4 regions of the Streptomyces sp. NPDC026515 genome follow, and region 1 is predicted to be linked to each of the others. Evidence: riboswitches for the same ligand, from Rfam matches in the RefSeq annotation. Region 1 holds a riboswitch; each other region holds the start of a gene.
What was found. A riboswitch is a leader RNA that binds a small molecule or an ion and turns the genes downstream of it on or off. The one in region 1 is predicted to bind cyclic di-AMP.
Positions count from the first base shown of each region.

Region 1 (2,193 bases):
CGTGCTGTCCGTATTCTCTGATCATGGTCGCACCCACCCCGTACTCACTGATCGCCACCGACCTGGACGGCACACTGCTGCGTGCCGACGACACCCTCTCGGAACGGTCGCTCGCCGCGCTCGCGCGGGCGGGCCGGGTCGGCGCCCGGCATCTCGTGGTGACCGGCCGCCCCGCGCCGAGAGTGCGCCCCCTCCTGGACGACCTCGGTTGCGCGGGACTCGCGGTCTGCGGCCAGGGCGCCCAGCTCTACGACGCCGGCGCGGACCGGCTGCTGTGGTCGGTCACCCTGGACCGGGAGCTGGCCGAGACCGCCCTGGGCAAGATCGAGGCCGAGGTCGGGCAGGTGTACGCGGCGGTCGACCAGGACGGCGTGGACGGGCTCACGCTCATCGAGCCGGGCTATCTGATGCCCCACCCCACGCTGCCCGCGCTGCGCGTGGGACGGCGGGACGACCTGTGGTGCGCGCCCATCAGCAAGGTGCTGCTGCGCCACCACACCCTGTCGGACGATGAACTGGCGGCCACCGCGCGCGCGGTGGTGGGATCGCTCGCGACGGTCACCATGTCGGGGCCGGGAACGGTCGAGCTCCAGCCGTGCGGGGTGACCAAGGCGACCGGGCTGGCACTGGCCGCCGACCATCTGGGGCTGAGCCCCGAACGGGCCATCGCCTTCGGGGACATGCCCAACGACATCCCCATGTTCGACTGGGCGTCCTACGGGGTGGCCATGGCCAACGCCCACGCCGAACTCAAGGCGGTGGCCGACGAGATCACCCTGTCGAACGAGGACGACGGCATCGCCGTCGTCCTCGAAAGGCTCTTCACCTGACGGCGCCGGTCAGTACGCGCCGTGCACGTTGTCGATCGAGCCGTACCGCGCGGCGGCGTAGTTGCAGGCGGCGGTGATGTTCGCGACCGGGTCGTAGACGTCGAACGACGTGCCGTCCACGTGGTAGGTCTTGAACGTCGGGTCGATCACCTGGAGCAGGCCCTTGGAGGGGATGCCGGCGGCCGCGTTGGAGTCCCAGAGGTTGATGGCCCGCGGGTTGCCGGAGGACTCACGCATCACGTTGCGGTAGATGCCGTTGTAGCTGCCCGGAATGTTCTTTTCGGCCATGATCGCGAGCGACTCGCGGATCCAGCCGTCGAGGTTGTTCGGGTACCCGGCGAGCGTCGTGGACGCCGTCGAGGTGGTGGAAGTGGCGGCGGAGGCGGCGGTCGCACCGATGAGCGGGAGGGCGAGAACGGCGGCGCCGGTACCGGCGACGGCGAGCGTGCGGACGACGCGGTTACGGCGGGGACGGCGGTGCTGAGGGGCAGCAGACATGTCGTGGTTCCTCTCCGTCGCCTGCGGGGTGAGCTGTCGGGTTCGGGCTCGGGGAGTTCCCGGTCGCACCGCCCTGAGGCGAGGCGACTTCACCCCTAGCCGTTCCGGTACGACGTCCGTCGGTGACGTCGGTCGCCCGGTCCGGCGACTTACCTGGTTCCCCCGCTCCTGCCGTGCGAATGGACTCGTTGATGGTCGCGACGGGCGGCGGCAGGATTTGGCGTCCGCCCGGTGAGCCGGAACGTATGCGAGAGCACATGTCCGGAACAAGTACCTGATTCCCCCAACACGCCGATTGACCTTGATCTGAGTCGTATGGGGTACTTGATCCTTTGCGGTTGCCAAGCCTCAACTCGCCGACAAGGAAAGGAGAGAGAGGGTCGCCTTACCGCCTCGGTGGCACTCAGGGCCACGTGACCCACTTCACGAAGTGGCAATTACGGCGAATCGAACAAATGGGGATTGATTGAATCCGCCTTTCCGGGTATCGAGGGAATAGCCCCGCTCCGCCATTTGTATGGATTGCCTCGATTGGGGCGAATGGAGTGGTGCACATCACAAGCAATTTCATGGATTGTCCGAATTGCCTTGTTAAGCGGAATTTCGCTTCGAGGTGAGCGGACCGACGGACCTGGGCGGGTGGATGCCGAGGTGCCGGGAGTTCCCGTGTGGCGGTACGTGATTCCGGTCACGCCGAGGGCGGGGCGCAGGCGTCACGACTCGGCGGCGGCAGAGCGATCGTCCATGCGCGGGTGTCCTCCGTGGGAGCGGAACCTCCGCCCCCTCGCGCGTCGTTGTCCTGGCGGCCGTCCGGGGAGTGGGGGTCACGGCGAGCGCCATGAGCGGCCCGGGCGCGCGGGTCCTC
Region 1 is NZ_JBVHQD010000018.1:177,548-179,740, forward strand. It holds gene ACZ4O3_RS32695 (HAD family hydrolase) at 24-830, shown strand; gene ACZ4O3_RS32700 (transglycosylase SLT domain-containing protein) at 840-1,328, opposite strand; cyclic di-AMP (ydaO/yuaA leader) riboswitch at 1,334-1,529, opposite strand.

Region 2 (2,193 bases), on a different contig from region 1:
CCGGTGTCGCCCGCGCTCGCGGCCGGCATCGCACCCGTCTCAGCACCCGTCACGGGCGGGAAGCCGTCGGTGGCGCCCGGGGTCATGACGCGGGAGCCGTCCGTGTTCGCCGGGAACCGGGACTGGACGGCACCCGGGGTCATGATCCGGAAGGTGCCGGTGTCCGTCGCGGACACCACCGGGATGCCACCCGTCGTCTCCGTCACGGTCGCGGCCCGCGAGGAGCCGGTGTCGCCGTACCGCTCCGGCATGCCGGCGGGGGCCGGCCACTGCCGCGCGGGGACCTGGGCCTCGGGCGCCGGCCAGGGGGCCTGGGCCGCCTGCGGTGCCGGTGCCGGGACGGGAGCGGGCGCGGCCGGTTCGGGCGCGGCGATCGCGCGCTGTCCGGTGCGCTGGGACAGCAGCTCGCGCGCCTTGGCGATCTTCAGCTGGTACTTGGTCTTGGACGTGCCCGGCGTGGCCCGGTGCGGCGCGGCGGCGGGCAGCGCCTTGGGCGAGCTGGACGGTCCCGGGGGCAGTGCCGCGGGGGATCCGGCCGTCAGTTCCAGCGGGCGCCCCGCCGGTTCGCGGACGACCTCGATGTCGCTGTTCGCGGACGGCCCCGCGGTCAGCTCGGGCCGGGCCGCGCCGGTGCCCTCCAACTGGCCGAGCAGGTCGGCCGCCATGGCGCTGACGGGGCGTCGCGGGCCGGGACGGGCGGGCTGCCGGTCGGAGGGCAGCGCCGCCGGGACACTCGGCCCCAGCCGCGAGCGCGCTCCGTCGAACCACTCGCGGGCGATGCTGTCGAGGCCCGGGTCGTCACGCCGGGGCCGCTTGAACAGCGGGACACCGCGGGACCGCGAGCCCCCGTTCATCGCACGTGTGGCGTTGTAGTTCCCGGTGGCGTTCTCGGCCTGGTCGTAGAGGCTGTCGATCCGCTGTCGAACCTCGTCACGGCTCTCGGGCGCCATGGGGGTCGTGCTCCTTCCGTACTCCGCCGACCGGGTTAGCTGTCGGGTTCGGGCGGGTCGATCCGGAAGGCATGCCCTACGGCCGTCGCCCCTCAGGGCAGTTGGCCGATTCACCCCAGTGGTTCGGTTGGGTCCCCGGCTCCGGGAGGCCCCGTTGGGCACCGGATTGGGCGGAGGCCGCGCGGCCCGACGGGATTCGCCGGGGGGAGCCGAGCGGCTTGCCCGTCAACTTAGCCAACTTGTGTCACTCGTGTGAAGGTTGAAGTGGCTAATGTCCGATACGTAATTGTGATGTTCGTCGTAGCGTTCGAGGTGCCGGAGCGGTGTCGTGGGTGACCGGACGGCTGCTTCCTATGAGATCGCCGTGAATTCGTGGGGCCGTTGAACACGGTGGCGCCGGGCCGCGTATAGGCCGGGGGATTTCCATGTCCGGCCCGCCCGACCACGACACGCAGGGGAACGACCTTGAGACCCAACAGGCGCAGACGCCCGACCGGCGCACAACGAGCGACCTTCGCAGCGGTCGCCCTCATGCTCGGCGGCGCAACACTGGTCGCGGTGAACGTCTACGCCTCGGCCACCGAAGGCGGTTCGGACCAGCAGGCCGGGCAGACCGCCCAGGTGCTGTCCGCGCCGACCGTCTACTGCCCCGACGTCGGCAGCCGTCTGACGGACGTGCCCGACGCGGCCCGGGCCGACGTCGACGGTGAACTCGCGCAGCTGGACCAGCAGATCGCGGCCGCCTACCAGCAGCTCAAGGAGTCGGCGGCGGCGATCCGGCAGGACCCCTCTCTCGCCGACCAGACGATTCTGGGTCCGCTGAAGGAGAAGCGGTCCGAATCCCTCCAGCGCGTCGCCGACGCCATCGGCCGGGAGGGCGACCGCCCCGAGGGCCTCGACGACCTAGCCGCCTGCACCCTGCGCTCCTCGGACCAGGGCGGCGGCCAGTCGGCGTCGCCGCAGGACGGCGCCACACCGAGCCAGAGCGCGAGCGCCGGTGCCGGCGCCGGGACCGGCATCGGCGGCCAGGGCGGCAACGGCCCCGTCGCCGCCGACTACGCCGACATCACTACCGTCCAGCCCAATGTCACGACCCCGGCCGAGCAGTCCGGCGGTTCCACCGGCACCTTCTCCTCCAGCTGCGGTGTCAACGCCAACGGGCTGTTCAACTCGGACAACGTGATCGTGGCGCCGGGTGTCTCCAACGGCGCGCACCACTTCCACGACTACATCGGCAACCAGT
Region 2 is NZ_JBVHQD010000010.1:243,284-245,476, forward strand. It holds gene ACZ4O3_RS22785 (C40 family peptidase) at 1-950, opposite strand, end outside; cyclic di-AMP (ydaO/yuaA leader) riboswitch at 959-1,133, opposite strand; gene ACZ4O3_RS22790 (DUF1996 domain-containing protein) at 1,482-2,193, shown strand, end outside.
Region 2: linked by a shared signal. The riboswitch ahead of ACZ4O3_RS22785 (C40 family peptidase) and the one ahead of ACZ4O3_RS32700 (transglycosylase SLT domain-containing protein) in region 1 are both predicted to bind cyclic di-AMP.

Region 3 (2,193 bases), on a different contig from region 1:
GACCGGCATCGACCTGGACGAACTGCTCGGCGAGACCCTGGGCGCCTGGCGCGGCACGGCCGCCCAGCCCCGGCCGGTGCCCCCGGTCACCGCGGACGACACCGGCCGTGTCGTCATCGTGGACCGCCCCGGGGCCGTCCAGACGCAGCTGCTCATCGGCCGCGTCGGCGCCGACCGGCACGACCGTGTCTGGCCCGCCCAGGTGCTCGGCACCTACTGCCTGGGCGGCACCCTCACCTCCCGCCTGGACCGCGTCCTGCGCGAGGAGAAGGGCTACACCTACGGCGTCCGTGCCTTCGGGCAGGTGCTGCGCTCCGCTCCCGACGGCAGCGGCGCCTCGATGCTCGCCATCAGCGGCTCCGTGGACACCCCGAACACCGGCCCGGCGCTCCAGGACCTGTGGACGGTGCTGCGCACCCTCGCCTCCGGGGGCCTCACGGACGCCGAGCGTGACGTCGCCGTGCAGAACCTGGTCGGCGTGGCGCCGCTCAAGTACGAGACGGCGGCGGCCGTCGCCGGCACCCTGGCCGACCAGGTCGAGCAGCATCTGCCGGACGACTTCCAGGCCACCCTCTACCGGCAACTGGCCGCCACCGGCACCGTGGAGGCCACCGCGGCGGTCGTGAGCGCCTTCCCGGTCGACCACCTGGTGACGGTCCTGGTCGGCGACGCGGCGCAGATCAAGGAGCCCGTCGAGGCCCTCGGCATCGGCGAAGTGACGGTCGTCGCCGCGGAGTAGCGGCACGCGCGCGCCCGGAGCCCTGGTGACCCTCGGGTCACCAGGGCTCTGAAATGTCCGAATTGAGGCGGAGGTTGCCTGTCTGCCCTGTGGGATGCGCGACAAAAACCGCGATCCGTTTGAGGATTGCGGGGACGCCCTCATAGGTTCTTCCGGACTGTCCGCCAGGCACCGAGCCGCGCCCGCGGCACCGGACAGTCATCGCCGAGTCCCCGTACGGCGCGAGCCAGGGGAGCCGGGGACCCATGCAGTCCCTGGGGTGAATCGGACGCCCGCGCGAGCCGCGAGGGCGCCCGTAGGAGACCTTCCTGCTCCGAACCCGTCAGCTAACCCGGTAGGCGAGAGGGAAGGAAAGGACCAGCCTCTACATGGCGTTCATGTGCGCCTCCGGGAAGCACCGTCGTCCCGGCCGGGTGAAGCGCACCACCGCGCAGGCCGCCGGTATCGCGGCCCTCACCACCACAGGTGTCATCGGCACCGTCTCGGCAGCCCCGGCGCTCGCCGCGGAGAACTCGGTCGAGCAGACCGGCCTCACTCCGGTGATCACGGTCAGCGACTCGGTCGCCGAGCAGATCGACGCCCAGGCAGCCGCGCAGACGGCGGCCGCCGAGCGCAAGGCGGCCGAGGAGGCCGCGCGCAAGAAGGCGGCAGCCAAGGCCAAGAAGGAGCGCGAGGCCGAGGTGCGTGCCGCGCGGGAGGCCGAGCGCAAGCGTCTCAACGCCTTCGTCGCGCCGATCTCCGACTCGTACGTCTCCACCGGCTACCGGACCGGCGGCTCCCTGTGGTCCTCCGGCGCCCACACCGGCATCGACTTCCACGCCGCCACCGGCACGGTGGTGCACGCGGTCGGTACCGGCACGGTCGTCTCCACCGGCTGGGGCGGCTCGTACGGCAACCAGATCGTCATCAAGATGGCCGACGGCATGTACACCCAGTACGGCCACCTGTCGTCGATAGGAGTCTCGGTGGGGCAGAAGGTCACCCCGGGCGAGCGGATCGGCCTCTCCGGCGCGACCGGCAACGTGACCGGCCCGCACCTCCACTTCGAGGCCCGCACGACCCCGGAGTACGGCTCGGACGTCGACCCGGTCTCCTACCTCCGCAAGCACGGTGTCGACGTCTGACCCGAACGCGGCGACGACCGTGTGACGTCACGCGGCGAGTGTGCCGAAGCCCCGGCTCCCGAGCCGGGGCTTTCGTCGTTTTCGTGAACCCGATGTCCAAAAAATATGCATGGATTCAGGGCCGCCGTCGGAAATTCCCGCTCATTGCAATAGAGTCACGGAACGGACGCCACTCGGCGGCGTTTCACGGGGATTAAGGCGGAGGTCGGACATGCGTATTCCGGCGCACTCGGTATGCACGGCGATCCGGGACGACATCGTCGCGGGTGTCTACGAGCGCGGCAGCCGGCTCACCGAGGAACTCCTGGCCCGCCGCTACGGTGTCTCGCG
Region 3 is NZ_JBVHQD010000001.1:143,116-145,308, forward strand. It holds gene ACZ4O3_RS00600 (M16 family metallopeptidase) at 1-739, shown strand, start outside; cyclic di-AMP (ydaO/yuaA leader) riboswitch at 932-1,095, shown strand; gene ACZ4O3_RS00605 (M23 family metallopeptidase) at 1,108-1,863, shown strand; gene ACZ4O3_RS00610 (GntR family transcriptional regulator) at 2,075-2,193, shown strand, end outside.
Region 3: linked by a shared signal. The riboswitch ahead of ACZ4O3_RS00605 (M23 family metallopeptidase) and the one ahead of ACZ4O3_RS32700 (transglycosylase SLT domain-containing protein) in region 1 are both predicted to bind cyclic di-AMP.

Region 4 (2,193 bases), on a different contig from region 1:
TGCACGGAACAAAGGGGGGTCCGATGAAGAACGGAAGAAGAGCGGGTCAAGGAGAGGACCGCCGCACGAGGACAAAGACAAACCCCGCTCCGGTGCGTACGGGGGAAGACGCACCGGAGCGGGGAGCCGTGGGGGACGGGGGTGGCCCTCATGTGGTCCTCACCGCGGGGACCACGGTTGTGTGAGCGCTGTGGTTCGGCCGGGCGCCGCCTGCCACTTCGGGGCGCCCGCCTCCCGGGGCCTACTTGAGGTGCAGCTGCTGGCCCGGGTAGATGAAGTCGGCGTCGTCGACGATGTCCTTGTTCAGCTTGAACAGCGCCTGCCAGCCACCCTTGACCTTGTGCTTCTCGGCGATCGAGCTGAGCGTGTCGCCCTTGACGACCTTGTACTCGCCGTCGCCCTTCTTGACCTTCTTGCCGGTCGGGGTGGTGACCGTCTTCTTGGCGGCCGGACGCTCGGCGGAGCGGGAGGCGGCCTGGGTGTCGGTCGAGCGGGTGGCGGTGCTGCTGCTCGACGAGCTGGTGCTGCCGCCGGTGTGGGCGGCGCCGGACAGGCCCGTGCCGCAGACCGGCCAGGCACCCTTGCCCTGCGCGCCGAGAACCTTCTCGGCGATCTCGATCTGCTGCGCCTTGGTGGCCTGGTTGGCCTGCGCGGCGTACTGCGTGCCGCCGTACGCGGCCCAGGTGGAGGCGGAGAACTGCAGACCGCCGTAGTAGCCGTTGCCGGTGTTGATGGCCCAGTTGCCACCGGACTCGCACTGGGCGACGGCGTCCCACTCGGAGGCGGTGGCGGCCGAGGCGGTGCCGGTGGCCATCAGCGGAGCGGCGATGGCGACACCGGTGACGCCGGCGAGCGCGGCGACGCGGGCGGCCTTGGACGGACGACGGTGCTTGCCCTTGCCGGAAAACAGCATGGAGGATCCCCTCACCGACGCCTGCGAGGTGAGCTGTCGGGTTCGGGCCGAATGAGTTGCCCGGCCGCACACCTCACGGTGCGCGGCTTCACCCCGAGCCGGACACGGCAGCCTCAACCACCGGTCCCGGCACTTACCTTGGGTCCCCCGCTCCTGCCTACGGCGCTTGACGCGACGACTGTTCCCGGGTGGCCGCTGGCAGGACTCGGCGTTGCGACGGCCGGGGCTCGTGGTGACGAGCGGCCTCGACCGTAAACAGGCGATCCGGCGAATATCAAAGATGATCAGGGCTTCTGAGACTCATCCCACACTTTCACCAAAGCGGACATTTGGCTTCGAAACAGGGCGGGTGGAAGCGTCAACTCCCGCCGGTTTCAATCCGTTTAGCTACCGAGTTTCAGGGTCTGACCGGGGGCGATGTGGTTCGGGTCGGTGCCGATGTCCGCCTTGTTGGCGGCGAAGAGCGCGCGCCATCCGCCGTCGAGGTCAAGGGAGTCGGCGATGGAGGCGAGCGTGTCGCCGTCCCGCACGGTGTAGGTGCCGGCACCCGGGGAGGCGTGACGTCCGGAAGACGTCGCACTCTGACCGTTTGTCACGCTTTCGTCCGCTGAGCCACCACGATGCTTGCCACTGCTGCCGACGGCCCCCGTGTCGACCAGATCCCAAGAGCTGCCCGTCTGCCACGAATTGTCCGAGTCGTCGGCTTCGGGAACCACGGGGTTCTCGCTCACCTTCGAGGCACCAGAGCCTTTGGATCCCGACTTGTCCGTCTTCGTGGAGCCGGTGGAGGCGCCCTTGCCGGAGTCGTCGCTCGCACTCGGGGACGGGGTGGCCGAGTCCGGGTCCGTGGCGCCCGACGCGTCCGGCGAGGAGTCGGACGAGCCGGAATCCGATGAACCAGATGAATCCGATGAACCAGATGAAGAGGACGAATCGGACAGCCCGGGGGACGAGTCGGAGGAGCCGGACGTGTCACCGGATCCGCCGAGGCCCGTGTCGACGTTCACCGAGGCGTCGTCCGAGGACAGCCCGGCGAACAGGGCACAGGTCCGCCAGGGCTTGGTGCCCTGGTCGGCGAGGATCTTCTCGGCGACGGCGATCTGCTGCGAACGGCTCGCCTGGTCCGGCGTACTGGCGTACTCCTGGCCGCCGTGCTCGTCCCAGTCGTCCTGGGACATCTGCAGGCCGCCGTAGTAGCCGGTGCCTGCGTCCATGCTCCAGGAGCCGCCGCTCTCGCACTCGGCCACCCTGTCCCAGGTGCTGCCGTCGGCCGCGTTGGC
Region 4 is NZ_JBVHQD010000006.1:111,902-114,094, forward strand. It holds gene ACZ4O3_RS13645 (transglycosylase family protein) at 242-913, opposite strand; cyclic di-AMP (ydaO/yuaA leader) riboswitch at 917-1,088, opposite strand; gene ACZ4O3_RS13650 (transglycosylase family protein) at 1,297-2,193, opposite strand, start outside.
Region 4: linked by a shared signal. The riboswitch ahead of ACZ4O3_RS13645 (transglycosylase family protein) and the one ahead of ACZ4O3_RS32700 (transglycosylase SLT domain-containing protein) in region 1 are both predicted to bind cyclic di-AMP.